3 regions of the Tardiphaga sp. GW821-FHT12E02 genome follow, and region 3 is predicted to be linked to each of the others. Evidence: predicted binding sites of a transcription regulator. Region 3 holds the regulator's gene; each other region holds the start of a gene.
The links. The regulator LexA, encoded in region 3, represses DNA repair genes until DNA is damaged. The targets are predictions, from matches to a motif close to TGTTCNNNNTGTGTTCNG.
Positions count from the first base shown of each region.

Region 1: AC1RQ5_RS08500 (ribonuclease T2 family protein) is a predicted target of LexA. The motif match lies at 4,093-4,110, and genes of this name have one in related genera.
Region 2: AC1RQ5_RS25390 (PA0069 family radical SAM protein) is a predicted target of LexA. The motif match lies at 4,563-4,580, and genes of this name have one in related genera.

Region 1 covers NZ_JBXAQK010000001.1:1,798,952-1,809,053, forward strand. The annotation lists gene hisS (histidine--tRNA ligase) at 1-860, shown strand, start outside; gene AC1RQ5_RS08475 (tautomerase family protein) at 1,007-1,222, shown strand; gene AC1RQ5_RS08480 (thioesterase family protein) at 1,396-2,187, opposite strand; gene AC1RQ5_RS08485 (DUF3617 domain-containing protein) at 2,373-2,897, opposite strand; gene AC1RQ5_RS08490 (hypothetical protein) at 3,100-3,402, opposite strand; gene AC1RQ5_RS08495 (hypothetical protein) at 3,573-4,037, shown strand; gene AC1RQ5_RS08500 (ribonuclease T2 family protein) at 4,154-4,840, shown strand; gene AC1RQ5_RS08505 (23S rRNA (adenine(2030)-N(6))-methyltransferase RlmJ) at 4,991-5,851, shown strand; gene AC1RQ5_RS08510 (cold-shock protein) at 6,099-6,314, shown strand; gene AC1RQ5_RS08515 (outer membrane protein) at 6,535-7,164, opposite strand; partial or broken gene uvrC (excinuclease ABC subunit UvrC) at 7,570-9,516, shown strand; gene pgsA (CDP-diacylglycerol--glycerol-3-phosphate 3-phosphatidyltransferase) at 9,627-10,102, shown strand, end outside.
Region 2 covers NZ_JBXAQK010000001.1:5,399,377-5,409,478, reverse strand. The annotation lists gene AC1RQ5_RS25415 (site-specific DNA-methyltransferase) at 1-806, opposite strand, end outside; gene ypfJ (KPN_02809 family neutral zinc metallopeptidase) at 1,064-2,005, shown strand; gene moaB (molybdenum cofactor biosynthesis protein B) at 2,090-2,650, shown strand; gene AC1RQ5_RS25400 (bifunctional helix-turn-helix transcriptional regulator/GNAT family N-acetyltransferase) at 2,779-3,693, opposite strand; gene AC1RQ5_RS25395 (glycosyltransferase) at 3,872-4,441, opposite strand; gene AC1RQ5_RS25390 (PA0069 family radical SAM protein) at 4,602-5,756, shown strand; gene AC1RQ5_RS25385 (VOC family protein) at 5,887-6,345, shown strand; gene rnhB (ribonuclease HII) at 6,417-7,172, shown strand; gene AC1RQ5_RS25375 (glycosyltransferase family 39 protein) at 7,250-8,752, shown strand; gene AC1RQ5_RS25370 (uracil-DNA glycosylase) at 8,873-9,697, opposite strand; gene AC1RQ5_RS25365 (electron transfer flavoprotein-ubiquinone oxidoreductase) at 9,852-10,102, shown strand, end outside.
Region 3 covers NZ_JBXAQK010000001.1:3,398,968-3,409,069, reverse strand. The annotation lists gene AC1RQ5_RS16130 (HAD-IA family hydrolase) at 1-261, shown strand, start outside; gene AC1RQ5_RS16125 (OmpA/MotB family protein) at 268-1,101, opposite strand; gene AC1RQ5_RS16120 (CbtA family protein) at 1,193-1,933, opposite strand; gene AC1RQ5_RS16115 (CbtB domain-containing protein) at 1,946-2,128, opposite strand; gene AC1RQ5_RS16110 (hypothetical protein) at 2,157-2,477, opposite strand; gene AC1RQ5_RS16105 (molybdopterin molybdotransferase MoeA) at 2,595-3,800, shown strand; gene AC1RQ5_RS16100 (Orn/Lys/Arg family decarboxylase) at 3,940-6,315, shown strand; gene AC1RQ5_RS16095 (GNAT family N-acetyltransferase) at 6,312-6,890, shown strand; gene lexA (transcriptional repressor LexA) at 7,246-7,956, shown strand; gene AC1RQ5_RS16085 (ComEC/Rec2 family competence protein) at 7,963-10,102, opposite strand, start outside.

The DNA.
Region 1 (10,102 bases), 1.6 Mb from region 3:
ACGAGATCAAGAAACTGCTCGGCCCCGGTCGTTGGGATGGCGGTGAGGAAGGCAAGGGCGACTTTACGAAGGGCGCCGGGCTTTCAGCAGACGATTCCGAAACGGTGTTGCGCAGTCTCGACGCGACGAGTGCGCCGACCGCAAAGCTCGATAGCTCCGAAGCCTACAAGCAGGGCCGGGCTGAACTCGACGAGATCGCAAAGCTGATCACCGCAGCCGGCTATGGCGAAGATCGCATCAAGATCGACCCCTCGGTTGTACGCGGTCTCGAATACTATACCGGCCCCGTCTACGAAGTTGAGCTCACGCTCGAGACCAAGGACGAGAAAGGGCGCCCGGTGCGCTTCGGCTCGGTCGGCGGCGGTGGTCGCTATGACGGCCTTGTCTCGCGCTTCCGCGGCGAGCCGGTGCCCGCCACCGGCTTCTCCATCGGCGTCTCGCGCCTGCAGGCCGCGCTGACGCTGCTCGGCAAGATCGACACCAAGCAGCAGCCCGGTCCCGTTGTCGTCACCGTGTTCGGCGGCGAGATCGCGGATTATCAGGCGATGGTCGCAAAACTGCGCAATGCCGGCATCCGCGCGGAGCTGTATCTCGGCAATCCCAAGCATGCGCTTGGTCAGCAGATGAAATATGCCGACAAGCGCAACTCACCGCTCGCGATCATCCAGGGTTCGGATGAGCGCGCCGCGGGCAAGCTGCAGATCAAGGACCTGATCGCCGGCGCCGGTCTCACCGAGATCAAGGATCGCGAGGAATATCTTGCGAAACAGGCCGAGGCGCAGATCGAGATCGCGGAAACGGATCTGGTCAGCGCCGTTCAGACGCTGCTTGCCAAGCATGGCGTGAGCTGGAGCGCGTAGGGCGGATGAGGCGACTTGTCCGCCATAGCTCGAAGAGCGACGGCGTAAGCCGTCATCCGCCGGCCGAGCTTGTGGGACGAAGGGCGGCGGATTACGCTTCGCTCATCCGCCCTACGATGAGCGTGAAATGAAAAAGGGAGACACCAATGCCTGAGATCACCGTGAGCATGGCCGCCGGCCGCACCGACGAGCAGAAGAAGGGCATGATGCTCGACATCACCCAGGCGCTGGTCAAAAATCTCGGCGTCGCCGCCGATGCCGTCACCATCCAGATCAACGAAGCGCCGCTACATCACAAGATGAAGGGCGGCAAGACGTTTGTGGAACGCGCCGCAGAAGCTGCAGCAGCGGCGAAGAAGTAGTTTTGGTCGTTGCGCTCTTGTGTGAGCGCCTGCATTCATCTCGAAATGTCATCCCTGCGAAAGCAGGGATCCAGTAGACACCAGCGTCTCGGCTTGAAGCGCTGGTGCTGGTGTTTACTGGATCGCCCGGTCAAGCCGGGCGACGACAGGTTGAGTGTCGTCGCTCGCCCCCATCACCCGAACACGGCGACATTCTGCCGGCTCGCCATGATCGGCGTGCCGCTGCGATTCCACAGCGTCATCGCCTGGCTCGAATAGCCACTCGCGATCTGCTCGGCCACGTTATGGATCAGCCACCAGCCATCGTCAGTCGCGATTTCGTCCGTCAGCATGTCGATCGCCCAGGTCATGGTGGAGATCGGCGACGGCGTTTTTGATCGCGCGGAGGCGGCCGGCGGTGGCGCATCGGCGAGCGCCAGCAATGCCACGAGCGATGGCGCGATGCCCGCCTCCTTGTGGCGCAGCCAGAGCGACATCTGCGGATCGTCGCTGCCGCTGAAGGGCGGCGAGCCCGAGACGAAACGCCCATCGATATGCTGCGCGAAGCTCAGGCTGGCCGGCGCGTTGCGGAAGAAGTTCGGGCAGGTGTCGGGATCCTTCAGCTCCGGCGTGCCAATGGCCACATGCTTGAATGCGGACTCGCGCGCGGCGCCAAAACAGAACATCGCGCGCGTCGCGAGGCCGGCTTCACCAATGAGATCGACGCTCGCGAACAAGGTCGATTTGCCCCGGCGCAATACGCTGGCCTTGAGCTGCAATGCGCCCGCGGCCGGGCCGATAAATGCAATCTGCGCCGAGCGCAGCGGCGGCACAGCACCGAATTCATTGAGTGCGGCCTGCATGCAGAGCGCAGAAGCGAGTCCGCCATAAACGGTGCGGCCCTGCAGCCAGTCGTCGCTGACGCTGACGGTCCAGCCGTCGCCGGCGCGCGCCATGCCGGCCATCAATGCGGTAAATTCAGTCATGCGTCGTTTCCCCGACCGTTCCTTGTTGGATGATTGCCATCATCTATAGCGGGGAATGCGGGGAGGGGGAATATGGCAGAGGTCGTAGGGCGGATGAGCGAAGCGTCATCCGCCGTTCTTCGCCACATACAGTCGGCAGGCGGATGACGGCTTCGCCTCATCCGCCCTACAAATCCGCAAGCCGCTTACTTCGGCTGCCCCGCGCGCATCTTCTGCATGTCCGAAATGTTCATCTTCATGCCGCCGGGCATCACGATATCGCCGGGCTTCTGGTCGGCCTTGCAGGCGCTGATCCATTTGGCCTGGATCGTGGTCACCATGTCCGGCGGCAGGTTGCCGCCGGTGGATTTGGCGGTGGTCTTCACCGTATAGGCAGAATTGAAATCACCGGTGGCGTCGATATGGCTGGTCACGGTGGCGTCGCCGATCGTGCAGACGCTGTCGCCGATATAGCTGTTGCCGGACTTCGTCATCTCCTGCCTGGAGCATTTCGCCGCGTCCGACGACATCCTGTTCATCTGCCGATCGACCGTCTCATCGGTGCATTGCTGCATCACCATCGGCGGTGTCACGGTCTTCGACACGCCGGTGATCTGCGTGGTCAATTCCCACAAGCCCGCTTTGCGGATCGGCATTTGAACGCTGTCGGCAAATGCCGGCGCGGTGCTGCACAAGAGGGTGAGAGCGATCAGGCTTGCGCGCTGAGTCATGGGATGCCTCCGATATCCTGTTGCGATGACGCATGGGACCGGCTTTACGGCATCCGATTATGTCTTTTGTGTTATCGCGCGTTTGTACGCGTTGTACTTGCAGGACTTGTAGGATGGGTTGAGCGTCAGCGATACCCATCACCGCAAGCGTCCGGCAGCGATGGGTATCGCTTCGCTCAACCCATCCTACAGCCGCGGAGTTTTAGTACTTCACGCTGAGCGGACGCTCGTTTGCGCCATAGGGCACCCAGCGGCAGGAGAACGAAAAGTAGCCGCCATATTCGTTCTGCGCGCCGAGGAATTTAACGACCTTGCCGTAGCGCGCACAGTGATCGATGGCGAGCGCACGAATGTCGGTCTGGTTGATCAGCGAGGTGGAGATGATGCCGCCGGTGTCGTTGCCCTTGAAGGAGGGCACCCATTGGGCCGAAGCACTGCTAACGGCCGCGCCGCTCATCGCTGCAGTCACGCCCATCGCCAAAATCGCCAGCCGAATCGTCCGCATCACCGTCTCCTTATTCTCGAAGCGGCACCTTAGAGCCCCAAGGCGACGGTGGAAAGAACGCGCGGCATGATCTGACGGAGTTGTGCGCAGGGTGTTGCAGCGGTGCACTTGACCCCGCACGGCCTTCGCGGCACGGTCCCGGAACCTTTTATCCAGCCGGCGGATTCCCCATGCGCACCCTCAACTCGATCCTGAAGAAAGCTGCTTTCGCCGCTGTCGCCGGCATGGCGTTGTTCAGCGCCGCGCCGAGCGCCCAGGCTGCCAACCTGCTCGAGATGAATTTCGGCCTGTTCGGACCGAATTACGAAGGCAAGGTCGGCTCCTGCGAATCCGCACTGTGGAAGATCACCTACCAGTTCAAGGACAAGGAAGCGGATTTCTGGAATTCCTCGCTGCAATTCACCGGCTTCACCCATGTGCGCGAGACCGCTTTCCGTCCGTGGGCCTCCGATAACATTCCGCGTCGTTTCTGCAGCGCCGATGCCACCTTCACCGATGGCAAGCAGCGCCAGGTGCATTATTCGATCATCGAGGACGGCGGCTTTGCCGGCTATGGCGATGGCGTCGAATGGTGCGTCACCGGCCTCGATCGCGACTGGGCCTATAATCCGAAGTGCCGCGCGGCGAAGTTCTGAGATTTCGTATTTGGCCCGGATGGCGCGGCCGTCCGGGCTATTTCTTTCGCACTATTGTTCTTGAATTGTTCTTGAGGCCTGACTAGGCTCGCGCCAGTACAGGGGTGGGGCGCGTCATGGTTCAGGCATTTCGGTCGGTCGTTTCGCTCGGCATTTTTCTGCTGATCGCACTGGTGGGCAGCAACGCGTCGGCGCAAGACCGGCGGCAAAATGCCCCCGGCGAATTCGACTTCTATGTCCTGTCGCTGTCCTGGTCGCCGTCCTTTTGCGAAGCGGCGCAGGAGCGCGGGAATTCCGGTCGCAATCAGCAGATGCAGTGCGGCGGGCGGCCCTATGCTTTCGTGGTGCATGGCCTCTGGCCGCAATATGACCGCGGCTTCCCGAACTATTGCGAGCGCCCGGCGCCGAGGTTGCCGCGCAATATCATGACCTCGATGCTGGACCTGATGCCGGCGCCGGGCCTGATCTTCAACGAATGGGACAAACACGGCACCTGTTCCGGCCTCGGCCCTCGCGCCTATTTTGAAACCACGCGCAAGGCGCGTGCGGGCGTGAAGATCCCGGATGAGTTCATCGACCTGCAACAGGCCAAGACCATCGCGCCCGAGGCGGTGGAAGAGGCCTTCATCAAGGTCAATCCCGGCCTCAGCCATTCCGCCATCGCCATCACTTGCGAGCGCAATCGCCTGCAGGAGGTGAGGATCTGCATGAGCAAGGATCTCCAGTTCCGCGCCTGCGAGGAAACCGACCGCCGCGCCTGCCGCCGCGACAAGGTCGTGATGCCGCCGGTCAGGGGCGGGTAGGTCTTTTCCTGTCGTTGCCCGGCTTGACCGGGCAACCCAGTAAACACCGGCAGAAGTGCTTGAGCCGCGCATTCGGTGTCTACTGGATCCCCCGCCTTCGCGGGGGATGACAAGTTGAGGGTTGGCGTGACATGGCGTACTCCATCTCCCATGAATTATCGCCACGCCTTCCATGCCGGCAATTTTGCCGACGTCATCAAGCATCTCGTGCTGGTCCGCATCCTGACCCATTTGCAGGAGAAGGCGACGCCGTTCCGGATCATCGACACCCATGCAGGGGCCGGCCGCTATGACCTCACCGGCGATGAGGCGACGCGCACGGTCGAATGGAGCACCGGCATCGCCCGCATGATGCAGTCGAGCTTCTCCGAGGCGGCCGAGAAACTGATTGCGCCCTATCTGGACATCGTCCGCTCCTTCAATCCCGACAGCGATCTCACCACCTATCCCGGCTCGCCGCTGATCGCCCGCGCCTTGATGCGCCCGCAGGATCGGATGGTGTGCTGCGAACTCGAGCCAACCGCGCGCAAGCAGCTCATCTCGGCGCTGCGCCATGACGAGCAGGCGCGCGTGGTGGATATCGATGGCTGGGTCGGCCTGCCCGCTTACGTGCCGCCGAATGAGCGCCGCGGCCTGGTGCTGATCGATCCGCCGTTCGAGGCGAAGGACGAGTTTTCGCGGTTGGCGACGGTGTTTGCGCAGGCTTATGCGAAATGGGCGACCGGCATTTACATGCTGTGGTATCCCGCCAAGAGTCGCCGCGGCACCGACGATCTCGCGCGCAGTGTTGCCGCGACCATTGCGTCATCGGCAACACCGGGCAAATGCCTCCGCCTCGAATTCAGTATCGCGCCGCAAACCGCCGATGGCCCGTTGACCTCCACAGGGCTCTTGATCGTCAATCCGCCGTGGAAACTACAGGACGAGTTGCGGGTGATCCTGCCGCAGCTGGAAAGGCCGCTCGGCGTTGGCGGCGTGGCGCGCTTCCGGCTCGAAAACGTCAAGGCCTAGCTACGTCCTCAACTACCCAAACGACAACTCTCAGGCCGCGTTTCCAAAAACGGTAGTCACCTCAATGGAACCGTACTAAGCTGGTTGCATGACTGGCTTTACGTTCCGCTTCCGCGAATGGTTGCGGCGGAGTGACGTGGCCCAAAAGACCATAATAAGAAACGGCCAAGTTTTCTGAGGGGTGAATGTCCGGTCGGTCGCGGTGCAAGTGCACCGCGGCGGAGCAATGCGGGGAGGGAGTTTCCCGATGGGCATGAGTGGTACGGTCAAGTTCTTCAATGGCGAGCGCGGCTACGGCTTCATCAAGCCGGATGATGGTGGACGCGATGTGTTCGTCCACATCACCGCCGTCGAGCGCGCGGGATTGAAGGATCTGACTGAGGGACAGCGGATCACATTCGAGGTCGAACCCGACAAGAAGGGCAAGGGCCCGAAAGCGGTCGACCTGGTGATAACAGGGTGAGGCGCGCAGCGCGTAGGATGGGTTGAGCGTAGGCGCGCAGCGCCGGAGCGACAACCCATCGGCGGAGACAGCCACATCGTAAGGCAGATGGGTTTTCGCTTCGCTCAACCCATCCTACGGTCGCGTGACGGCAAGAAAAATCCCGGCCGCAGAGCGGCCGGGAGTGGGTCGTCATGGTTTCTTCTAACTTGGAGCTTGCGCTCCGATCCGTGCGTTCGGATCAGAAGTGATAGTTCACGCCGATGCGGACGGTGCCGAAGGACAGAGCATTGTCCGTGGGCAGGGTACCGGTGAGCGTGTAGGTGTTCTTGGACAGATCGACATAGAGATATTCGATCTTGGCGGTCCAGTTCTGATAGATGCCGACTTCGGCGCCGACACCGGCGGTCCAGCCGACCGAGGTCTGCGACTGCTGCAGGCCGTTGGCTTCCGCCTCCAGGCTGCCGAATGCGAGACCGGCGGTGCCGTACAGCAGCACATTGTTGAAAGCATAACCGAGGCGGCCGCGCACGGTGCCGAACCACGGATTGGAGAATTTGTAGGTCGCGAAACGGTCATCGGCGCCGGTGGCAGAAATGTCGCCTTCGAGACCGAACACGACCGCGCCGCTCTGCATGTTGTAACCGGCGGTCGCGCCGCCGACGATGCCCTTCGGCTTGGTCGGGCTGTTGGAGACGCTGCCCCATTCATAGCCAAGGGTGGCACCCAGATACGGGCCAGCCCAGCTATAGGCGTTCAGCGGCTGCTGCACGGTGTACGGCGCGCGCGACCGGTAAGGCAGGTCCGCCGCCTGTGCCGCCGTCGTGCCAGCCACCATGACCGCGACTGCCGCGAACGCAAACTTGCTCATCTCAACTCTCCAACACGCGTTACTGCCGTACCCCAGCGGTGCGCTGCACAAAGGCTTAGGGTTACGAAATTCCATCATTTATCGAGACGATTTATCGAGAGTTTTAGATTAAGCGGGTCTTAACGCGTGTGGCCGGCGCTGTATTGGCGTTAAAAAAGTCTTACTTGGGGCAATCGGCGTGGTCGCAAGACTGCCGCAAGTCTGCCCCCGTGCTGCCGCACCAAATGCCGCCGCATGCTGGCAGCAGGCCGCCGTAACGCTTAGATTGGCGGCATGATTCAAGACCCCACCGATCCCCTGACGGCGCCGGATGAGGCGGTGACCGAGCCCGGTTCCACGCCTGCGGACAGGCTGCAGGTCCAGTCCGGCCTGCAGGCGCCGCCGGATGTGGAAGCCGATCCGGCAGAGGATGAGGACGAGGCAGCACTTCCCGACGAAGCCGAGGAAATCGCAGAAGAAATCGTCGAAGGCACGCTGGCTGTCGGCCGCGCGGCCATCGAGCAGGCCGTGCGCCTGGCGCCGACCTCGCCGGGCGTCTACCGCATGCTGAATGCGGCCCATGACGTGCTTTATGTGGGCAAGGCCAAGAACGTCAAAAAGCGCCTGTCGTCCTATGCGCGCCCGACCGGTCAGGTGATGCGCATCGCGCGGATGATTGCCGCGACGTCGGTGGTGGAGATCATTTCGACGGCGACGGAGACCGAGGCGCTGCTGCTCGAAGCAAACCTCATCAAGCAGCTTCGTCCGCGCTTCAATGTGCAGCTCCGCGACGACAAGTCGTTCCCTTATATCCTGATCACCGGAGATCACTGGGCGCCACAGATCGTCAAGCATCGTGGCGCGCAGTCGCGGCCCGGTCGCTATTTTGGTCCGTTCGCCTCGGTCGGCGCGGTGAACCGCACCATCACCGCCTTGCAGCGCGCGTTTCTCGTGCGCTCATGCACGGACTCGTTTTTCGAGAGCCGCACGCGGCCGTGCCTGCTCTACCAAATCCGCCGCTGCTCCGGTCCCTGCACCAACGAAGTCGATTTCCCCGGCTATACCGAGCTGGTGCGCGAGGCGACGGACTTCCTGTCGGGCAAGAGCCGCGCGGTGAAGAAGCTGCTCGCCGACGAGATGGAGAAGGCGTCGGAGGACCTCGCCTTCGAGACCGCGGCGCTCTATCGCGACCGTCTCGCCGCGCTTTCGGCCATCCAGTCGCAGCAGGGCATCAATCCGCGTACGGTGGAAGAGGCGGATGTGTTCGCCATCCATCAGGAGGGCGGCTATTCGTGCGTGGAAGTGTTCTTCTTCCGGACCGGCCAGAACTGGGGCAATCGCGCCTATTTCCCGAAGGCCGAAAAGTCCTTCACGGCGGAGGAAGTACTCGGCTCATTCCTGGCGCAGTTCTACGAGGACAAGCCGCCGCCGAAAATGGTGCTGCTGTCCCATGTCATCGAGGAAAGCGATCTGCTCGCCAGCGCGCTCAGCGTCAAGGCCGGGTTCAAGGTCGAGGTGATCACGCCGCAGCGCGGCGAGAAGAAGGAGCTGATCGTCCATGCGCAGACCAATGCGCGCGAAGCGCTCGGCCGCAAACTCGCCGATACCGCGACGCAGACGCGCCTGCTCGAAGGACTGGTGACGTCACTTCAACTACCGAAAGTGCCGCAGCGCATCGAGGTCTATGACAACAGCCACATCCAGGGCACCAATGCCGTGGGCGCGATGATCGTCGCCGGGCCGGATGGTTTCATCAAGAATCAGTATCGCAAGTTCAACATCAAGTCGGCCGAGACCACGCCGGGCGATGACTTCGCGATGATGAAGGAGGTGCTGCAGCGCCGGTTCAAGCGCCTGCTCACGCCGCCCGCGGAAGGCGAGGCGCCGAAGCGCAAGGATGACGATGTGCCGCTGTGGCCCGACCTTGTCATCATCGACGGTGGCCGCGGCCAGCTCAATGCGGTCAAGGAAATTTTCGACGAGCTGAAGCTGACAGATGTCACTTTGATGTCAGTGGCCAAGGGGCCGGATCGCAATGCCGGTCGTGAGACGCTGTTTTTGCCCGGCCGCGAGGCCATCAAGCTGGAGCCGCGCGATCCCGTCCTTTATTTCATCCAGCGGCTGCGCGACGAGGCGCACCGTTTCGTGATCGGTTCGCACCGCACCCTGCGCAAGAAGGACATCAGGGAGGCCGGCCTGCAGGAAATTCCGGGCATCGGCCCGACCCGCAAACGGGCGCTGCTGCATCACTTCGGTACCCTGAAAGAGATCGAGCGGGCGTCCGTCGGCGATCTCGGCAAGGTTCCGGGCATTTCGACCGAGAATGCGCGCAAGATTTTCGACTTCTTCCATCCCCAGCCGGGCGCCCGATAAGCATGGCGCTCTCCAGGACGTGGCATCTCGTACGCCCTGTTTTGAGGTAAACTCGCCTGCACCGCTTCGCACCGGTTGACCTTCGGGCACCGGCAGTATTGGTAAGACGCATGACAGTGACCACACGACGGGCCGCGACCAAGGCGATGACCCTGCCGAACATCCTGACCTATTCCCGGATTGCCGCCGTCCCGGTGGTGGTCGGCTGTATCTATTGGCAGTCGTCGATGGATGGGCCGCTCTGGCTGCGCTGGGTGGCTGTCGCCATTTTCATTGCGGCGGCAATCACCGATTTCCTCGATGGCTATTATGCCCGGATCTGGAATCAGCAGTCGTCCTTCGGCCGCATGCTGGATCCGATTGCCGACAAGCTGCTGGTGGCATCCTGCCTCTTGATGCTGGCCTCCGACGCCACCATCAACCGCTGGACGCTATGGGCGGCCATTGTGATCCTGTGTCGCGAGATTCTCGTCTCGGGTCTGCGCGAATATCTCGCAGGCCTGCGCGTCAGTGTCCCCGTGACGCAGCTGGCGAAATGGAAAACCGCGGCACAGCTTGTGGCGATCGGCTTCCTGCTCGCCGGCGA
Region 2 (10,102 bases), 2.0 Mb from region 3:
GCAGCGATCCGCGCTTCGGCGGCCTTGGCATAGACGCGGTCGCGTTCGAAGCCGATATAGGAGCGGCCGAGCCGCTTGGCGACAGCGCCGGTGGTGCCGGTGCCGTTGAACGGATCGATCACGAGATCGCCGGGCTTGGACGATGACAGCAGCACGCGGGCGAGCAGGCCTTCCGGCTTCTGGGTCGGATGCACTTTCTTGCCGTCGCCGCCTTTCAGGCGTTCGTCGCCGGTGCAGAGCGGGATCAGCCAGTCGGAGCGTGCCTGCACGTCGTCATTGGCGGCTTTCAGCGCTTCGTAATTGAAGGTGTAACCCTTCGCTTTCTCGTCGCGTGCGGCCCAGATCATGGTCTCATGCGCATTGGTGAAGCGCCGGCCACGAAAATTCGGCATCGGATTCGACTTGCGCCAGACGATATCGTTGAGGACCCAGAAGCCGAGGTCCTGCATGATCGCGCCGACGCGGAAAATATTGTGATAGGAGCCGATCACCCACAGAGTGGCGGACGGCTTCATGGCGCGCCGGGCAGCAAGCAGCCAGGCACGCGTAAAGTCGTCATAGGCCGCGAATGACGAGAACTTGTCCCAGTCATCGGTGACGGCATCCACATGGGAATCGTCAGGGCGTTTCAGATCGCCCTTCAGTTGCAGGTTGTAGGGCGGATCTGCAAACACCAGATCCACCGAACCAGCCGGCAGTTTTGACATCTCGGCGACGCAATCGCCAACGACGATACGATGCTCGAGGGCAGACTCTAGTTGTGTGCGGGACGTCCTCAGGGACGCCCCGCTACGCGAACCAACCATGACTCAATTACTCTGACTCAGGCGACGCTGTCGGCGACGCGGGACTAAACAACCGACTGACCGGTAATGTGAACGGGCAAAGTAAAAATCGACTTAACTGGTAATGGAATCGCGCTAGGCAAGTTTTGCCGGGCAGGCTAATGCTTATGCTTAACGTGATGGAAAGATTGCGCTGTTTGCGCGTTATGCTGCGGTCTCTTTCAATTGTGTCCCGCAATTGGTTCAAACGCTGCGAATTGAAATGAAGGAATTACCCGATGCGTTACGATGACTTCCGTCGCAGCGACAATATCGACGACCGTCGCGACGATGATGGCGGTGGTTATGGCGGCGGCGGTGGTGGCGGTTTTGGCATTCCCGGCGGTGGGGGCGGTCTCGGTATCGGCACGGTGCTCGTGCTCGGCCTTGTCGGCTGGGCGCTCGGCATCGATCCGCGCTTGCTCATATCAGGCGCAGAGATTTTCACCGGCGGCGGGCAGGCGCCGACCTATCAGACCGATCGCCGCTCATCGCCACCGAAGTCGGGCGCACCGACGGATGAAGTGGGCAGCATGATTTCCGGCATTCTCGGCGAGATCGATGATCGCTGGACCGAGATTTTCCGCGAGAGCGGCCAGAAATATGTCGGCCCGCAGATCGTGCTGTTTCGCAACGCCACCAATGGCGGGCGTTGCGGACGCGCGCAGTCAGCAATGGGGCCTTTCTATTGCCCGCCGGACAGGAAGATCTATCTCGACACCAGCTTCTTCCGTCAGGTCGAAACCAAATTCCGCGGTTGCTCGGGCAATGCGTGCAAGTTCACCACGGCCTATATCATTGCGCATGAAGCCGGCCATCACGTACAGAACCTGCTTGGTATCATTCCGAAAGTGACGCAGGCGCAGGAGCGCGCCGGCAGCAAGGCGGAAGCAAATAACCTGCAGGTGCGTGTCGAGCTGCAGGCGGATTGCCTGTCCGGCGTCTGGGTCAATCGCGAAGAGAAGAAGCGTCCCGGCTTCCTTGAAGCCGGCGACATCGACGCCGCGCTGCAGACCGCAGCCGCCATTGGCGATGATACGCTGCAGCGTCAGGCGCAGGGCCGCGTGGTGCCGGACTCCTTCACTCACGGCTCGGCCGCACAGCGCAAGCGCTGGTTCATGGTCGGGTATCAGCAGGGGACGATCCAGGCCTGCAATACGTTCGGGACGAATCAGCTCTAATTCAGCCTGATCCGATCCAGGTCCATGCATGAGGCGCTGATCCGGCGCTTCTTGCATGGAGGATCCGAAACCGGAGTTGCTTTCATGTCTCTTGATGACGCCAAGGCTTTCGTCCCGCTCAACATCGCTGTGCTGACGATTTCGGACACGCGTTCGCTCGATGACGACAAATCCGGCACGACGCTGGCGGACCGGCTGACATCTGCGGGGCATGTGCTGGCCAAGCGCGAGATCGTCACCGACGATGTCGAGGCGATCCGCGCCGTGGTGAAATCATGGATCGCCGATCCCGGCGTCGATGCGATCATCACGACGGGTGGCACCGGCTTCACCGGCCGCGATATGACGCCGGAGGCGATCGAGCCTTTGTTCGAGAAACGGATGGATGGTTTCTCCATCGCCTTCCACATGCTGAGCCACGCGAAGATCGGCGCCTCGACGATTCAGAGCCGCGCTACGGCGGGCACCGCGGGTGCGACTTTCATCTTCTGCCTGCCGGGATCGCCGGGCGCCTGCCGAGACGGCTGGGATGGCATCCTGAATGCGCAGCTCGATTATCGCACGCGGCCGTGCAATTTCGTCGAGATCATGCCGCGGCTGGACGAGCATTTGCGCCGGCCGAAGGCGAAGGGCGCGTCAGCGTAAGACAAGGCGCCGTTTGTCATCCCGCGAACGCGGGAGATCCAGTAGACACCGGCGGTCGTATTGATCATCTAAATGAGTGTTGACTGGATCGCCCGGTCAAGCCGGGCGCCGACAAGTGATATTGGTGGCTAGAGCGCCAACTCCCACGTCTCGCCCACCAGATTCTGCCCGAAACTGCGATGCGGCTCGCTCGCGACCAGCTTGAATCCCGACTGCTCATAAATTTTTCGCGCGGCAAACAAATTGCTCTGCGTCCATAACGTGATTTTTCGATAGCCGCACTGCCGCGCAAACCCGACCGCTTCTGCGGTCAGTCGACGCCCGAGGTTTTGTCCGCGTGCGACGGGATCGATGATCAAGAGCCGGATTTTCGCGACATCGTCCGATGCCTTGACCAGGAAGATAGAGCCGACCGGCGCACCGTCCATCTCCGCGATCCAGCAACGCTCGCGCGATGGATCAAGGGCCGCGAGATACTTCGCGACGATATCGGCCACCAGCCCCTCGAAGGAGGCGTCGTAACCGTATTCGGCTGCATAGAGCGCGCCGTGGCTTTGCACCACCCAGCCCATGTCGCCGGGGCGCGGGCTGCGCAGCGTTGCCTGCGATGCTTCGTTCCCGCCGAGCAGTGTCTCGATGGTTGTCATCGCCTGCACCACGCGTGGCGCGTGGTTGCCGAGTGCATCGAGCATCACGGCCGCCTGATCATGCGAGCCGCGATTGAGCCGTCCGAAGGCGAGGCGGCCCTTGGCAGTCAGGCTGAGCCTGTATTGCCGCCGATCGACCGGCGACGGCTTTCGCACGACGAGGCCCTTGTCGTCGAACGCCTTCAGGATGCGGCTGAGATAGCCGGCGTCGAGCTTGAGCCCGGTGCCGATCTCCTTGGCCGATTGGCCGTCCTTGTTGGCGAGCTCGTAAAGCACGCGGGCTTCGGTGAGCGAATAGGGGCTTTCCAGCAATTGCTGATCCAGCACGCCAAGATGCCGCGTGTAGAAGCGGTTGAAGGCGCGGACGGCGGCGACGGGATCGGGGGGCTGGGACATGGTTGCCAGTGTCAATCAATTGGTTGACTTTGGCAAGTATGTTCGCGGTGCCTTCTTATTTGTCATCCCCGCGCAAGTGGGGGGATCCGGTAAACTCAGATGTCAACGATCAGTCGGGAAGCCAGTGTTTACTGGGGTTGTCCCGGTCAAGCCGGGCAATGACAGTGGAGTTTGTGGCCTATACCACCATCATGATCCGGCTGCGCAACATCGTGCGTGATGCCCGCCCGAGCTGGCGCAGCAGCTTCGCCTCGGCCCGGCTGGCATCGGCATGGCCGCCGAGGCGCTCATAATGGTCGCGCGCAATGAGCAGGCCCTGATCCGCCTTGGGGCCCGAGACCTTGCGGATGAAATGCTTTACCTCATCACGAAAGCCGGTCTCGTCGTAAGGCGAGCGGGCATAACGGAAGATGCCGGCGCGCGGGCGATCGCTGGCGCTGATACGCTGGATGAATTGCTGGGTCTCCTCGATCCAGCCGCTGTCCAGCACCGCACCGGCATGAAGAAACATCAGCCAGGGCGAGCGTGCAGCCTTGGCACCGGCGGCCATCGCCGCGGCGCGTGAGCCCGTTGAGGTGAGGTAGCCGCAGCCGGCCACATCGGCGACGCGCTCGATCACATCGGTGCTGGCGCGATCGACCAGCAGCACCTCGCGGATCACGCCGGCAGCGGCGCCCGGCACCAGCGCCGCCAGAGTGGCGACCGCGGGCTGTTCGACACCGTCGGTTGGGATGATCACGCTCAGCATGGATGTGGATATTACCTCAAAGCCAGTGCGGCAGCGTTATCATTTCGTCATAGTGAAAGCAGCCACTGATGCTAGTCATGGCTAAGACGGCGCATGTGGGCAAACGATTTTCCTGCGGGTTTGTTCTTGATATGTTCTGAAGAGGTGCTAGCCTAGCTGCATGAATCAGAACGCCGCAGCCCAGATGCCGACTGCTCCCGTGTCCGAAATCGCGGGACTGCCATCGCCGTTTCCGGCGATCGAGATTGCGATCGACCGCCAGCGGCGGCGCGGTCGCGGCGCCCAGACCAATGACAGCGGCCGTTTTGAGAAGGAGGCTCGCGTCGCCTTCGACGATGGGTGGCAAAGCCTCGACGATCTGCCGCCGTTCAAAACGACGGTGGCGGTGGATACGGCGCGCAAGGTGATCACGCGCAACGAATCGCCGGATATCGGCTTCGACCGTTCGATCAATCCCTATCGTGGCTGCGAACATGGCTGCGTCTACTGCTTCGCGCGGCCGACCCATGCCTATCTCGGCCTGTCGCCGGGGCTGGATTTCGAATCCAAACTGTTCGTGAAACCCGATGCGCCGGCATTGCTCGAGAAGGAGCTGGCGGCGGCAGAATATGAACCGAAGATGATCGCGATCGGCACCAATACCGATCCGTATCAGCCGATCGAGCGCGAACGGCAGATCATGCGCGGCATTCTCGAAGTGCTGGAAAAGACGGGACATCCCGTCGGCATTGTCACCAAATCGGCATTGGTGGTGCGCGACATCGACATTCTTGCACGGATGGCCAAGCGTAATCTCGCGAAGGTGGCGCTGTCGGTGACATCGCTGGATCCGAAGCTGGCGCGTACCATGGAGCCGCGCGCCTCGACGCCGCCGAAACGGCTGGAGGCGCTGCGGCAGCTCTCGGAAGCTGGCATCCCGACCACCGTGATGGTGGCGCCGGTGATCCCGGCGCTGAATGACAGCGAGATCGAACGCATCCTCGATGCCGCCGCCCATGCCGGCGTGAAGGAAGCGAGCTATGTGCTGCTGCGCCTGCCGCTGGAAGTGCGCGATCTCTTCCGGGAGTGGCTGATGGCCAATTATCCGGATCGCTACCGCCATGTCTTCACGCTGATCCGTGAGATGCGCGATGGCCGCGATTACGACTCGCAATGGGGCACACGCATGAAGGGCACCGGTCCGATGGCCTGGATGATCGGCCGCCGCTTCGAGGTCGCCTGCGCCAAGCTCGGCCTCAACAAGAAGCGCGTGAAGCTGACGCTCGATCATTTCGCGAAGCCAGCCGGCGCCGGCCAGCAACTGAATTTGTTCTAGGTGCTTGGAAGTTTACTCCTGAAGGTCTCGCAATCTTGGGAGCAACTCGGGGGAGGGGCGCAGACCGGAAACCAGAGCCGGCCTGCGACCCCTTCTCCGCTTTTTGCGTCGAGTGTGACGGAGGACCGAGATGACGAACAATGATCGTCCCAAACTGGTGCCGCGCCTGACCGTGGTCACGCTTGGCGTCTACGACATTCGCCGTAGCATCGCCTTCTACCAGGCGCTCGGCTTCGCCCGAAAGGCCAAGGAGACCGGGGAGGCCATCGCCTTTTTCGACACCGGCGCCAGCCTGCTGGCGCTGTTTCCATGGGATCAACTGGCCGACGATGCCAAAATGCCCGACCAGCCGCGCCCGCAGGCGTTTCGCGGCACGACCATGGGCTGGAACTGCCGCTCGCCCGAGGAAGTTGATGAGGTGCTTGCATTTGCCGTCTCCTGCGGCGCAACGCTGATCAAGCCGGCGCACAAGACGGATTACGGTGGTTATTCCGGCTATTTCGCCGATCCCGACGGGCATGCCTGGGACGTGGTTGTGGCACCAGGCATCGAGGTCGGCGACGACCGGCGGGTACATCTGTCCGATTAGACGGCTTGGATAGCGGGCAAGGTTTCTGGTTCCCGGTTGCGCCAGTGGAGCCAGATGCGCACGATCCCTTCATGATTCGGGATATCAAGACCAAGCCGGCCAAAAAGGCGTCGCCAAAGGCGGCAGCCGCCAAGCCGCGCAAGCCAATCGTCGTTGGGCCACCCAGCTTCAAGCGCGAGCGCGCGCTGCTGAAGCAGGGCATCTGGCCCGTCGCTGGCTGCGATGAAGCCGGCCGCGGGCCATTGGCCGGGCCGGTGGTGGCCGCTGCGGTGATTCTTGACCCCAAGCGCATTCCCAAGGGCCTCGACGATTCCAAGAAACTGACTGAAGCCAAACGCGAGGAGCTGTTCGAGGAAATCTGCGCGACGTCGTCCTTTGCCGTCGCTTATGCCTCGCCGGCCCGGATCGACCGCGACAATATTCTGCGCGCATCGCTCTGGGCGCTGGCGCGCGCCGTCGCCTCACTGCCGGAAGCGCCGAAGCATGTCTTTGTCGACGGGCGCGACAAGATTGACACCACGGCGGCCTGCGAAGCCGTAATCGGCGGTGATGCGCTGGTGCTATCCATCGCTGCTGCCTCGATCATCGCAAAGGTCTCGCGCGACCGGTTGATGTGCCGGCTGGCAGAAGAGTGCCCAGGCTACGGTTTCGAGGTTCATAAGGGCTATGGCGTCCCGCAGCACCTCAAAGCGCTGAACGAGCTCGGCCCCAGTCTTCACCATCGCAGCCTGTTCGCCCCGGTGGTCGCCGCCCGCCTGCGCCGCGAAACGATCGTCGTCGAGACCGAAATCGTCACGGTGCAAGCGACCCTCGACCTCTCCGCCTGATCGGCCGTGGTTGCCTGAACGGGCCGCCCGCCGTATCACCTGTGGCTACTGTCATTCGCGGGCCGGTCCGGACGTTCATGCGCTTCACTTCCCTGATCGTCGAACTGATCCGCGCCCGGCCGCGGCTGGTGTTCTGGATCGTGGTGCTGTGCCAGGCGCTGCTCTGGCTGGTGGTGCCGCTGCTGCTCTATCGCGGCCCGCCCGGCGATCTCGCCACCGTGCTCGCCTATGGCCGGGAATATCAGGTCGGCACCGAATTCGGCCCGCCGCTGGCCTATTGGCTCGCCGATATCGCCTTCCGCGCGGCCGGCAATCACATCTTTGGCGTCTATCTGCTGGCGCAGATCTGCGCCGTCCTCATGTTCCGCGCGGTCTACCAGCTCGGCCGCCATATCGTCGGCGGGCCGCAGGCCGTGATCGCGGTGCTGCTGACCATGACGGTCACGGCCTTCAGCACGCCGGGCATCGAATTCGGTCCGCTGGTGCTGGCCCGTCCGCTCTGGGCGATGTTTCTCCTGCACGCCTGGCTGGCCATCGGGCAGGGGCGCCGTAGTGCTTGGTTTGCTTTGTCCATCGAAGCCGGCCTGCTGTTGCTGACTACGCCACAGGCCATGTGGCTGTTGCCGCTGCCATTGCTGTTCGGCCTTGCCACCACGCGCGGCCGGCGCAATCTCACCTCGCTCGATCCGTTTTTCGCGGTGGTCGTCATCGCCGTGCTGGCGCTGCCTTATGCGGCATGGGTGATCCGCTCCGGCGTCAGCGTTTTGCCGCCCGTGCCGGTGCTCACCGATCTCGTCGGCAAGGCCGAGCAATGGGGCGTGCGACTGGCCTGGCTCGTGGCGGCTACCGCCGGCGTCTTGGTGCTGACGGCCATGAACTGGCGCCGCCTCGTCCCACCCGGTGAGGATGCTCCGACAATCTTCCGGCCGCCGGTCGATGCGACAGCGCGGGGCTATGTCTATTTCTTCGCGCTCGCGCCGGCGCTGCTCGGCAGCCTGTTCGCTGCTCTCTATGATCGAAGCAATATCGTCGGCGGCACGGGCATTGCTCTGGTCATGTCCGGCCTCGCGGTGGTTGTCGCTTCCGGCAATCTGATTGCGCTGCGGCGCCAGCGCGTGCTGCGCAAGGTGTGGGCTGTAGCTATCGTCGCGCCAGCGCTTGCGGTGCTCGCCAATATCGTGGTGTTTCCATGGGTCGATGGCCCGGAAGATCGCACGGCATTGCCGGCGCGCGAGATCGGTCGATTCTTTGGCGAGAACTTTGAGCGCCGCACGGGGCAGAAGCTGGTCGCCGTGGCCGGCGATCAGCAACTCGCAGCGCTCATCGGCATGAGCGCGTCGCGGCCACATGTGCTGAACGACGCGCAGCCCGAACGCACGCCTTGGACCACTCAAGCGAAGTTCATGGAAACCGGCGGCGTCGTGATCTGGCGCGCGACGGACACGGTCGGCACGCCGCCTGCGGATCTGGCTGCGCGCTTTCCGGGCCTGGTGGCGGAAGTGCCGAGGGCATTTGATCGGCTGATCAATGGCAGTCGGCCAGTGCTGCGGGTAGGCTGGGCAATCGTGCGGCCGAAGTAGCTCCGTCCCTCATGGTCAGGATGCGCGCAGCGCCGTCTCGAACCATGAGATCGCCGGGCTCTGAGATTGCGGCCATCCTTCGAGACGCCGCTCTGCGGCTCCTCAGGTGAGGGCGGAGTGTTATTTCGCCGTCTCCAGTGCCTTCGCCACCGACCGCAGATCCATCCAGGTCAGCCGCTTGTAAGACGGCGAACGCAGCAGATAGGCCGGGTGGAAAGTCGCGATCGCTTTGATCTTGCGCGTGCCTGTATCGTAATCCACCCAGCGCCCGCGCGATTTCATGATGCCGTCGCGGGTCTGCAGCAGCGTCTGGGTCGAGGGATTGCCCAGCGTCACCAGGATATCCGGATTCACCAGTTCGATCTGGCGCTGGATGAAGGGCAGGCAGATCTGCGTCTCCTGCGGCGTCGGGGTGCGGTTGCCCGGCGGGCGCCATGGAATCACATTGGCGATGTAGACCGCGGTGCGATCCAGCCCGATCGCCTTCAGCATCAAATCGAGCAATTTGCCGGAACGACCGACGAAGGGCAGGCCCTCGATATCCTCGTCGCGGCCGGGGGCTTCGCCGACAAACATGATGCGCGCCTGCGGATTGCCATCCGAAAACACCAGTCGGGTTGCGGTGCCTTTCAGCGCACAACCGTCAAAAGCTTCCAGCATCCCGCGCAAGGCCTCCAGCGTCGGGGCGGTGCGCGCCGCCTCGCGGGCGGCGGCCACGGCGACGTCGGGCGCCACTTCGGTCTTGATCGGCGGCGCCGGTCGCGGTGCCGTCGTTGGCATGCCAGTCAATGGCGGACGCTTGGGCGCTGCCTGGACAGGGGCATGCAGCCCGATATCGTCGTCCAGCAGCCGGTTGACCGGCTCATCCATGAGGGCGCAATCGACCCCGGCCTCCAGATAGAAGGCGAGCAGCTGCGCGACGGTGGGGGCGGGCTCTGGCATCATGGCGATGCCCACGGGTATGCCAGCATCTGGGCCGGACCGCCACCCGCGGCAACGGCCCCTGTGCATTTCGGTGGTTGTTCTTCCGTCAAAAATCGGAAACAACAGCCCTTAGAAGCGTTCTGAACGGGTTGGAAACGGGTCTGAGATCAAGATTATGAGCACTGAAGAACTTCCGCCGCGCGAGAGTATGGAATTCGACGTCGTGATCGTCGGCGCGGGGCCGTCCGGCCTGTCGGCTGCGATCCGGCTGAAGCAGCTCAATGCGGATCTGACCATCGTCGTGGTCGAGAAGGGTTCCGAGGTCGGTGCCCACATCCTGTCGGGCGCGGTGATCGATCCCGTCAATCTCGACAAGCTGATCCCGGATTGGCGCGAAGATCCCGATTGCCCGCTCAAGACCCAGGT
Region 3 (10,102 bases):
GTGGCGCATTTTTCGATCGCCCATGCCGATCTGCTCGGTCACTTCCGCGATGTGTTCCTGTCGTCCTCGATCGGCATGCGCAAGCCAGAGCCCGAGAGTTTCGATCACGTCGTGGCGCAAATCGGCGCGCCGGCCGGCCGCATCCTGTTCTTCGACGACTCGCTGGCCAATATCGATGGCGCCCGCGCACGCGGGCTGCAGACCGTCCACGTCACCTCGCCGACCACCGTCGCCGAAACGCTGAAGGCCCTCAGCGTCTGAGCAAAGCTACGGCTTGAGGTTCGGCGGCAGTGACGGGCTTTCGCGGATCAGCGTGATCGTGACGCGCCGGTTGGCCGCCGCCGATGGCGTATCGGGAAACAGCGGCTCGCTGTCGCCCTTGCTCGCGACCAGGAACAACCTGTCGTTCGGAAAACCTTCACGCGCCAGGATCTGCCGCACGGCGTTGGCGCGATCCCATGCGAGGTCGTAGGCATCGCGATAGCCCTGCCCCGGCGGCCCGCCTGCGGCCGTGTGGCCTGTGATGGAAATCCGCAGCGACGTCGCCTTCAACGGCGCCGCCATGCGCTCAATCAGCCGCTGCATCTGCGCCGTCGGCACGCTGGAGCCGTCCGCGAACATCGGGCGCCCTTCCTGATCGGTGATCTGCATATTCACGCCCTGCGGCGTGTCTTCCCACATCAGGCTTTTGGAAATCGCGGCGAGATCCGGCGCATCCTGCAGCGCATGCCGCAATGAGCTACTGGCGCGCAGCAGATTGCGCTCGGCAGCCAGCGCGACATCGGTTGAAGGTTCGCCGTCGGCACCAGGCGTGCCGCTCGCATGCTCAGGCGATACGTGATCCACATGCGCGACCTTGCCTCGGGTGGGCAGGCCATCGAGCTCGATCACGCCGGCATAGCGCGCTTCATGCTTGACGCCGAACGCCTCGCGCATCGAGCCGGCGACAATCGCCATCTTGCCGCGATCGGGCTGGGAAAATGCCAGCATCATGGCGAAGTAGCACATGAGCAGGCTCATCAGATCAGCAAAGGTCACAAACCAGCCGTGGCCCGTGGCGTGGTCACCCCGCTTACCCTTGGACGCTTTGGTTGTGAGCATGGCGTGTCTTCATCCGCACGACGGATGCAACGCCATGCGACCAGACTACTCATATACCCCCAGCCTTAACGGCCGACTAACGGGATACCGCTCAGGCCCGTGCAATGCGCCCATAAGCGAGGCTGGTGACCACGCCGAGCACCGCCCAGAAAATCAGGCCGGTGATGGTGGCCGCGACGACAAAGCTGTGCGCCAGCGACTCCGGCACCTCGGTATGGCCGGCGGGCGCCTGCGGCGCGCCGATCAGATGCGGCAGCACGATCAGCCCCAGGCCGAGCAGCGCGGCCCAGGAGGCGCGACGGAACACCAGCAGCGCGAGGCCGCCTGCGGTGGCGACAGCCGTCGCGATCCACCAGGTCTGGCGCAGGGTCAGATCGGCCACCGGCTGGCCGGGCACTTCCGGCGGCAGTCCGAGACCGGGTGCGGCAACGAACACGACAAAGCCGCCAAGGCCCCAGAACAGGCCCTCGCGCCAATCCACCGGACGGCCGCGCAGCGCAAAGATGCCGGCAAGCAGCAGCGCGAAACCGATAGCGGTCAGAACATTGGCGCCGGCCGTGAAGGCATTGCGCTGAAAACCCTCTTCGGGCTCCCACTCGCCGCCGTGATCGTGGGCAGCGGCAGCCTGCTGATGTCCACCATGATCGTGGCCGGACGCCGCGGGCGCGGCTGCTGGCGTTGCAGCAGGCGCCGGTGCCTCGGCCTTCTTCTCATAGACCTCGGCCTGCTGGATCAGCTTGACGGTGCCGACCATCTGAACGGCCGTCGTGGCCGCACCAGCAACGATCCCGGCGAGCACCGCCGAGAATACGATCGAACGAAAAACGGACATCAGCCTGAGAGATCAGTGGCAGGGAAAGGCGTTGGCGTGACGCACGTCATGGGCCGCATTGTGGACGGCGCTGATATGCGAGAAGCCGACCACGCCGACGACGAACAGCCCGAGCGCCATGGCGAGAACGGCCTGCACGACGACATTGGCGTCGATCGCGGCGGTGGAGAGCTGGGCGGTCTGGGTCTGCTGCATGGGATTCCTCGTCAATTCTGCGGGCAGTTTAGCCGCTTTGTTCCGTTGATGCGACCGCCAATTTCGCCATGGCTCGGGCAAGATCGCGGCTGGTCAGATGCAGATTGGCGTCGGGGGGAAGCCGCGCATGGGCGATCTTGGCGCGGGCTGCGAACTGGAACGCCGTTTCCTGCGCGTGAAAAAACGCCGCACATTCTTCCGGCGTGGGCATGTGCTTCACCAGTGTCCGGAACGCATGCCGATGCACCATGCAGACGCCGCCATGCCCCTCTGGCCGGAACGACAATGCGTCCACATCGCTGCGCCAGCGCAAGACATCGCCAGCGCCCATATCGTACCCGTCGGTCATGCCTCTCTGGTAACGGCATCAGGAGCAATTCCCAAGCCCGCCACCGGCACAACCGACGCTTGCCTCCCCCGCCCGCTCCTTTAAGACGGGCATCCACGCAAATCCGGAGATCCGCCAATGGCCCTGATGCCCTTCACCGACGCCATGGCTGCGATCCTGAACGGTGCCGAAGGCTTGCCCGAGGAAACCGTCACGCTGGAAGACGCATTTCACCGCGTGCTGGCGCGTGATGTCGCCTCGCTGCGCACGCAGCCGCCGGAAGCCATGTCGGCCATGGACGGCTATGCGGTCCGCGCCGCGGATGCGACGCTGGGCGCCAGGCTGAACGTGATCGGCGAGATTTCCGCCGGCAGGCCATTCGACCGTGCTCTCGCCGGCGGCGAAGCGCTGCGGATCTTCACCGGCGGCGTCGTGCCGGCGGGCGCGGACGGCATCGTGATCCAGGAAGACACGACGCGTGACGGCGACATTGTCGTGATCAACGAGGCAGCCACAGCCGGCAAGCACATCCGCGCCGCAGGCGTGGACTTCAAGCAAGGCGATGTGCTGTTGCGCGCAGGACTCCGCCTTACCGATCGTGACCTCGCGCTGGCCGCAGGCATGAACCATCCGAAGCTCCCGGTGCGTCGCCGCCCCGTCGTCGCCATGCTGGCCACCGGCGATGAACTGGTCCTTCCCGGCGCCACGCCCGGCCCCGGCCAGATCGTGCTCTCCAACGGCTATGCTTTGCGTGCGCTGGCGCGCGCTGAAGGCGCCGAGGTGATCGATCTCGGCATCGCCCGCGACACGCTGGAATCCACCACCGCCGCGATCCGGCGCGCTATCGAACTGAACGTCGATGTCCTCATCACCACCGGCGGCGCGTCCGTCGGCGACCACGATCTCGTGCAGCAATCGCTCATCGAGGCCGGCGTCGAGATGGCGTTCTGGAAGATCGCCATGCGGCCGGGCAAGCCGATGATGCATGGCCGCCGCAGTGCCATGCGGGTGATCGGCCTGCCCGGCAATCCCGTCTCGTCCTATGTCTGCGGCTTCCTGTTCATGGTGCCGCTGCTGCGCGCGCTGGCGGGCCGCAGCGAGGTCCAGCATTTTCGCGAAGCCGCCATCCTCGGGCGGGATCTCGCCGGCAACGACCACCGCGAGGATTACCTGCGCACACGCCTCGAATGGCAGGACGACAAACTGGTGGCGACGCCGGTGACGAAGCAGGACTCCTCGCTGCTCGGCAATCTTGCCGTGGCTGAAGGCCTGCTGGTGCGCCCGCCAAACGCCCCGCCCGCCAAGGCCGGCGATCCCTGCCGGATCATTCGCCTTCCGACTTAGCGGAATACCGCGAACCGACACGTTCCTCAGGCGTTGTCCGCCGGGGCATAGCCCATCATAAATTCCGCCGGCCCTCGGTCACCAAGTTGTCACGTAACGCGGCGACAGAGAGCGCAGACAACAGATTCGGTGCCCGTTCATGGACTATTTCAAGCGCTTCAACTTCCTCTTCGCCATGCCGACCTTCGACGCCGATGACCTGGAAGGCGTCCGCCTCAACCAGATCGTCGAGGAAATCGAGAAATCCGGCTTCGAAGTGGTCAAGGCGCGCAAACTGGAAGACGCGGCGATTGCCGTGCAGACCGATGCCGCCATCGGCTGCATGGTGGTGGATTGGGGCAAGAAGGGCCTTGAAGGCAAGACCGCAGCCCTGATCAACCTGATGCGTCGTCGCGGCCTCGATTTCCCGATCATGCTGCTGATCCGCCGCCAGCGCTTCGAAGACATTCCGGTCGAGGTGCTCGATTTCATCGACGGCTACATCTTCCTGTCGGAAGAAACCCCGCCCTTCATCGCCAAGAACCTGGTCAGCCGCCTCAAGCAATATGCCGAGACGCTGAAGACGCCGTTCTTCGGCGCCCTCGTCGACTATGCCGAGGAAGGCAACCAGCTCTGGACCTGCCCCGGTCACAATGGCGGCGTGTTCTACAGCCGCTCGCCGATCGGCCGCGTGTTCATGGAGCATCTCGGCGAAGCCGTGTTCCGCGACGACCTCGACAATTCCGTGCTCGATCTCGGCGACCTCCTCACCCACGAAGGCCCGGCGCTGCAGGCGCAGAAAGAGGCCGCCAAGATTTTTGGCGCAGAGAAGACCTATTTCGTGCTCAACGGCACCTCGACCTCCAACAAGGTCGCGCTGTCGGCGCTTGTGACCGACGGCGATCTCGTGCTGTTCGACCGCAACAACCACAAGGCGGCGCTGCATGGCGCGCTGATGATCTCCGGCGGCACGCCGATCTATGTGCCGACCGAGCGCAATCCATGGGGCCTGATCGGCCCGATGAACTGGGACGCCTTCAGCGAGGAAGCGCTGCGCGAGCGCATCCGCACCAATCCGATGGTCACCGATCCCGACGCCTGGAAGCGCGAGCGTCCGTTCCGCGTCGCTGTCATCGAACAATGCACTTATGACGGCACCATCTATAGCGCCGAGATGATCATCAAGCGGATCGGACATCTCTGCGAGTACATCCTGTTCGACGAGGCGTGGGCGGGCTTCATGAAATTCCACCCGCTCTATGCCGGCCGCTTCGCCATGGGCCTGAAGGACCTCGGCCCGGAGTCGCCCGGCATCATCGCCACGCAATCGACCCACAAGCAGCTCGCCTCGTTCTCGCAGGCGTCGCAGATCCACATGAAGGATCGCCACATCCGCGGCCAGAAGCGCCGTGTCGAGCATCGCCGCTTCAACGAAAGCTTCATGCAACACGCCTCAACGTCGCCGTTCTATCCGCTGTTCGCATCGCTCGATGTGGGCGCGCAGATGATGAAGGGCCGCTCGGGCGAAGTGCTGTGGGACGACACGATCCGTCTCGGCATCGAGCTGCGCAAGAAAATGCGCGCAGTGCGCCGCGAATTCGAGGAAAAGGAAAGCCGGCCCGAGCGCCGCTGGTTCTTCGAGCCCTTCGTGCCGGTGCGTGTGGAGATTCCCGACGTCGCGCAGTCCGGCGCGGTTCACAGCGTGCCGTGGGAAAGCATCAGCACCGATCAGCTCGCCACCAATCCCGCCTTCTGGCAGCTCTCGCCGGATGCCAAGTGGCACGGTTTCCAGAATATGGAAGCCGGCTTCGCGATGACCGACCCGAACAAGCTCACAGTGCTGACGCCGGGCTTCGATCGCACCACCGGTGACTATGCCGAGCACGGCATTCCGGCGCCGGTGGTTGCGCAATATCTGCGCGAAAACCAGATTGTGCCCGAGAAGAACGACCTGAATTCGCTGCTGTTCCTGCTCACCCCCGGCGTCGAGGCGAGCAAGGCTGGCACGCTAGTCTCTGGCCTCGTGGCCTTCAAGCGCTTCCACGATGACAACGCCCTGCTCGAGGACGTCATCCCCGAATTCGCGCGCCGCCGCCCGGCCCGCTATGCCGGCGTGCGCCTGCGCGATCTGTGCGGCGAAATGCACCGCTTCTATCGCAATGCCGATGTCAGCGGCCTGCAGGCCAGGCAGTTCATGGACCAGCACCTGCCGGAGATCGCCATGTCGCCCCATGACGCCGCGCGCCTCTTGGTCCGCAACGACGTCGACTATCTGCCGATCGACGAGATCTCCGGCCGCATCGCCACCACGCCCTTCGTTGTCTATCCGCCGGGCATCGCGACCATCGTGCCAGGCGAGCGCCTCACGGCGCGCGCGCAGCCCATGATCGATTATCTCAAGATGTTCGAAACCTGCTTCAACACCTTCCCGGGCTTCGACGTCGAAATCCAGGGCATCTATCGCAAGGTGGATGCCTCGGGCCGCATCCGGCTCTACACCTACGTGGTCTCCGAAGAGCGGGATCCCCGCAAGTGAGTTCGCAAGAGGCGACCGACACCCCGATCATCGTCCGGCCATCACGCGACAGCGATGTCGATGCGATGCTCTCGATCTATCGCCGCCACATCCGCCAAGGCGTAGAGGAAGGCGTCAGCGATGCCGATGCGATGCAGCCCGACGATCTGCGCGATCGTCGCAAGAACCTGAAGAACAAACGCTTCCCGCACATCGTTGCAACGCGCGGCGGCGAAGTCGTCGGCTATGCCTATGTGGTCCAGTTCCGCAAGCGACCAGCCTATCGCTATGCCGTGAAACACTCGATCTATGTGCATCACGAGCACACCGGCAAAGGCGTCGGCGGCCGGTTGCTGCGCGAACTGATCGATGTCTGCGCCGCCGCCGGTTTCCGCCAGATCATCGGCTATATCGACGCCGACAATGCCCCCTCGCTCGGCCTGCACGATCATTTCGGCTTTGCGCGGGTCGGCGTGTTGGCGGGCGTCGCCTACCGTTCCGGCCGCTGGGCCGACACGGTCATGGTGCAGCGATCCCTGGCGGCCGGCGTGACCACTCCGCCACCGCCGATGGCGCTGTCCGAGCGGATTCTGTGATCTTGTAGGATGGGTAGAGCGCAGCGAAACCCATCGGCGGAGCCCGCCGCATCGACGGAATGATGGGTTTCACGCCGGCGCTTCGCGCACGCGCTCGGCCCATCCTACGGTCCGCGTTTTCTGGTCAGCAACGCATCCTTGAGGCGAAATTAGCCATTGCGGAACATGTACGGAACAGATAGTGTTCGTTCATGATTTGTTTCGAGATTCTGCGGCTTAGTGAAATCGAGAGTGCCCAAACTCGTGACTGCCCTCGACCGACGGTCTGATTGATCGCCGATAACGAGGTCCTGAAACACACGCGGCGGCCTGACAATCGTTGCTTGAAGGCCTTGCCAACTAAGGATGGCTTCAGATGCTCACGCGCAAACAATATGAACTGCTCCGCTTCATCGACCAGCGGCTGAAGGAAGCCGGTGTGCCGCCCTCCTTCGACGAAATGAAGGATGCACTGGACCTACGCTCCAAGTCCGGCATCCACCGCCTGATCACGGCGCTGGAAGAACGCGGTTTCATTCGGCGCCTGCCGAACCGCGCCCGCGCGATCGAAGTCATCAAGTTGCCCGAACTCACCACCGCAGCCCCCACCGGCCGCCGTGGTTTCACGCCAAGCGTGATCGAAGGCAATCTCGGCAAGAGCCGCTCTGCTCCGGCACCGGTTGCCAGTGAGGATGACGGCGGCCGCACCATCTCGGTGCCCGTCATGGGCCGGATCGCAGCCGGCACGCCCATCGAGGCGCTGCAGACCCGCAGCCACTCCATCAGCGTGCCGCAGGACATGCTCGGCAATGGCGAACATTACGCCCTCGAGGTGCGCGGCGATTCCATGCAGGACGCCGGCATCCTCGATGGCGACATGGCGCTGATCCAGAAATCCGACAGTGCCGACACCGGCGACATCGTGGTCGCGCTGATCGACGACGAGGAAGCCACCCTGAAGCGCTTCCGCCGCCGCGGCGCCTCGATCGCGCTGGAGCCGGCGAATACGGCCTATGAAGTCCGCATCCTGCCGCCGAACCGCGTCCGCATCCAGGGCAAGCTCACCGGTCTCTATCGCCGCTACTGAGCGCTTTTAGTGATCGTCCGGCTGGAGATCCGTCTCCGTCGGCGTTGCATCGACCGGTCCCTGGCGTGCGCGTTGGCCGGTCGATATTGCAGTTTCTGCGACATCATCAGGTGCCCGTGCCCAAGGGCGCTGCAGACCGCGCGCGCGTGATGCCTCCACGACAAAGCCGTTCCCGACGCGCCGCAGGCCTGTGGCTCCCTGACTTTGCAGTGCCTCGCGATCGATCACCATCGCCCGGCAATCGGCCGGCGGCTGCCTCATCGTCACGATGACCGCCGTGCGCTCGCAGTCCTCACTGAACGCTTCGGGCTGCAGTGTGAGGGCAATCAGGGCGCCATCGTTGAGCGCTGCCACGCAGCCTGAGGGATCGCACGACACGCTGTCGCCGAGCGACTGATCCGTGGGCAGCCGCGCATCAGCATCCGCGGCCAGCCATTCCTTCACGAGAAACGCATCCTTGCCGCTGCGCATCACCTGCAGCCGCCCATCGCGGCCGCGCACGGCCACGCTATGACCGTCGCCGGCAATGAGGATGTCAGGCTGTTTGCTGGCCGCCGCCCAGGCCATAGCAACCGCGAGAGCAATGACCCCGGCATAACGCAACGGCGTGCGCAGCAAGGCGAGCAGTACGATCCCAAAACTGGCGGCAATCAGCGGCCCCGTCCCGAAGGCGGGCACACGGCCGATCGCACCGGGCAACCCGGCCACCCATTTGGACACGACAATCATCCATTGCAGGCCGATCTCCATGACGTGCCAGAACACGCTGTCGAAGCCGAACGGAATGGCGACAAGCCCGAGCAGCCCTGCCGGCATCACCAGCGCCGACACCACCGGCATCGCCAACAGATTGGCGATGATGCCATAGGGCGTGACGCGGTGAAAATGATAGGCCGCGTAGGGCATCGTCGCGAGACCGGCGACCAGCGACGCCAAGAGCAACAACGCCAGTTCACGCCCACCCCACAGAACAATCCGCGCCGTCGTCGAGCTTTCCGATGTCGCAAACAGACCCGGCATGCCGATCTGCACGAGCGCCACAAGCCCCAGCGTCGCCGCGAACGACATCTGAAAACTCGGATGCACCAGCGCCTCCGGCGTTACGATCAGCACGATGAGAGCCGCGATTGCCAGCGTGCGAAAGGTGATGGCGCGGCGATCGACCATGATGGCGATCAGCACCACCGCCGTCATGATGAAAGATCTTTGCGTCGCGACCTCGGCGCCGGATAGCAGCAGATAAAACAGTGCGGCAAGCAGCGCCGCCACGGCCGCCACTTTCTTGATCGGAAACGTGACCGTCAGCACAGGCACCAGCGCCAGCAGCGCGCGGACGACGAAGAACACGACGCCGGCTACGACAGCCATGTGATAGCCGGAAATCGACAGCACATGCCCGAGGCCCGAGATGAACATGGCGTCGTTGACATCAGCCGAAATCGCGTCGCGCCGTCCGGTCAGCAGCGCCGTCGCGATTGCGCGGTTATCGCCCGAGAGCGAAGCGCGGATGCGCGCGTCGATGGCGTCCCGCATCCCCTGCATCGTGGCAGCATATTGCAGGTGGTGCGATGGCGGCGTCGGCGGATCGACCTTCCGGATTGCGCCGGTGACAAAGCCGGACGCGCCGATGCCCTGGAAATACAGATCACGCGCGAAATCGTAGCCACCGGGTCGCAACGGCGCGAGCGGCGGCTGCAGCCGCGCCTTGAGTTCGACAAAGCTGCCGACCGCAGGCGCCGTCCCCTTTTTCACCGACAGCCGCACGCGTGTCAGCCGGACGGCATCGCGCTGCGTTTCCATCGTCGCCACGCGCAAGACGAAACGATCGCTGCGCTCACGCTCCTCGTGGGTCTCGACGAAGCCGGTCAGTGCAACGCCGAACAGCGGTGTCGCCAACACCTCATGGGCGATGCGTGTGCTCTTCCATGTCACCGTGGCAAAGCCAGCAGCAATAGCAGCCGCGAAAAGCATACAGGGAAAGGCAGGCGACCGTCTGAGCAGCACGGCCACGATGGCAAGAATACCCGCTGTTGCAGCAGCCGCCCAAGCGACGGGCTCACGCTCGGCCGCAAAATACAGTGCGATGCCGGCACCGAAGGCCACAGGGACCCATGGCAGCAGACGGCCGGGGCCGGCTTCCGCCTGC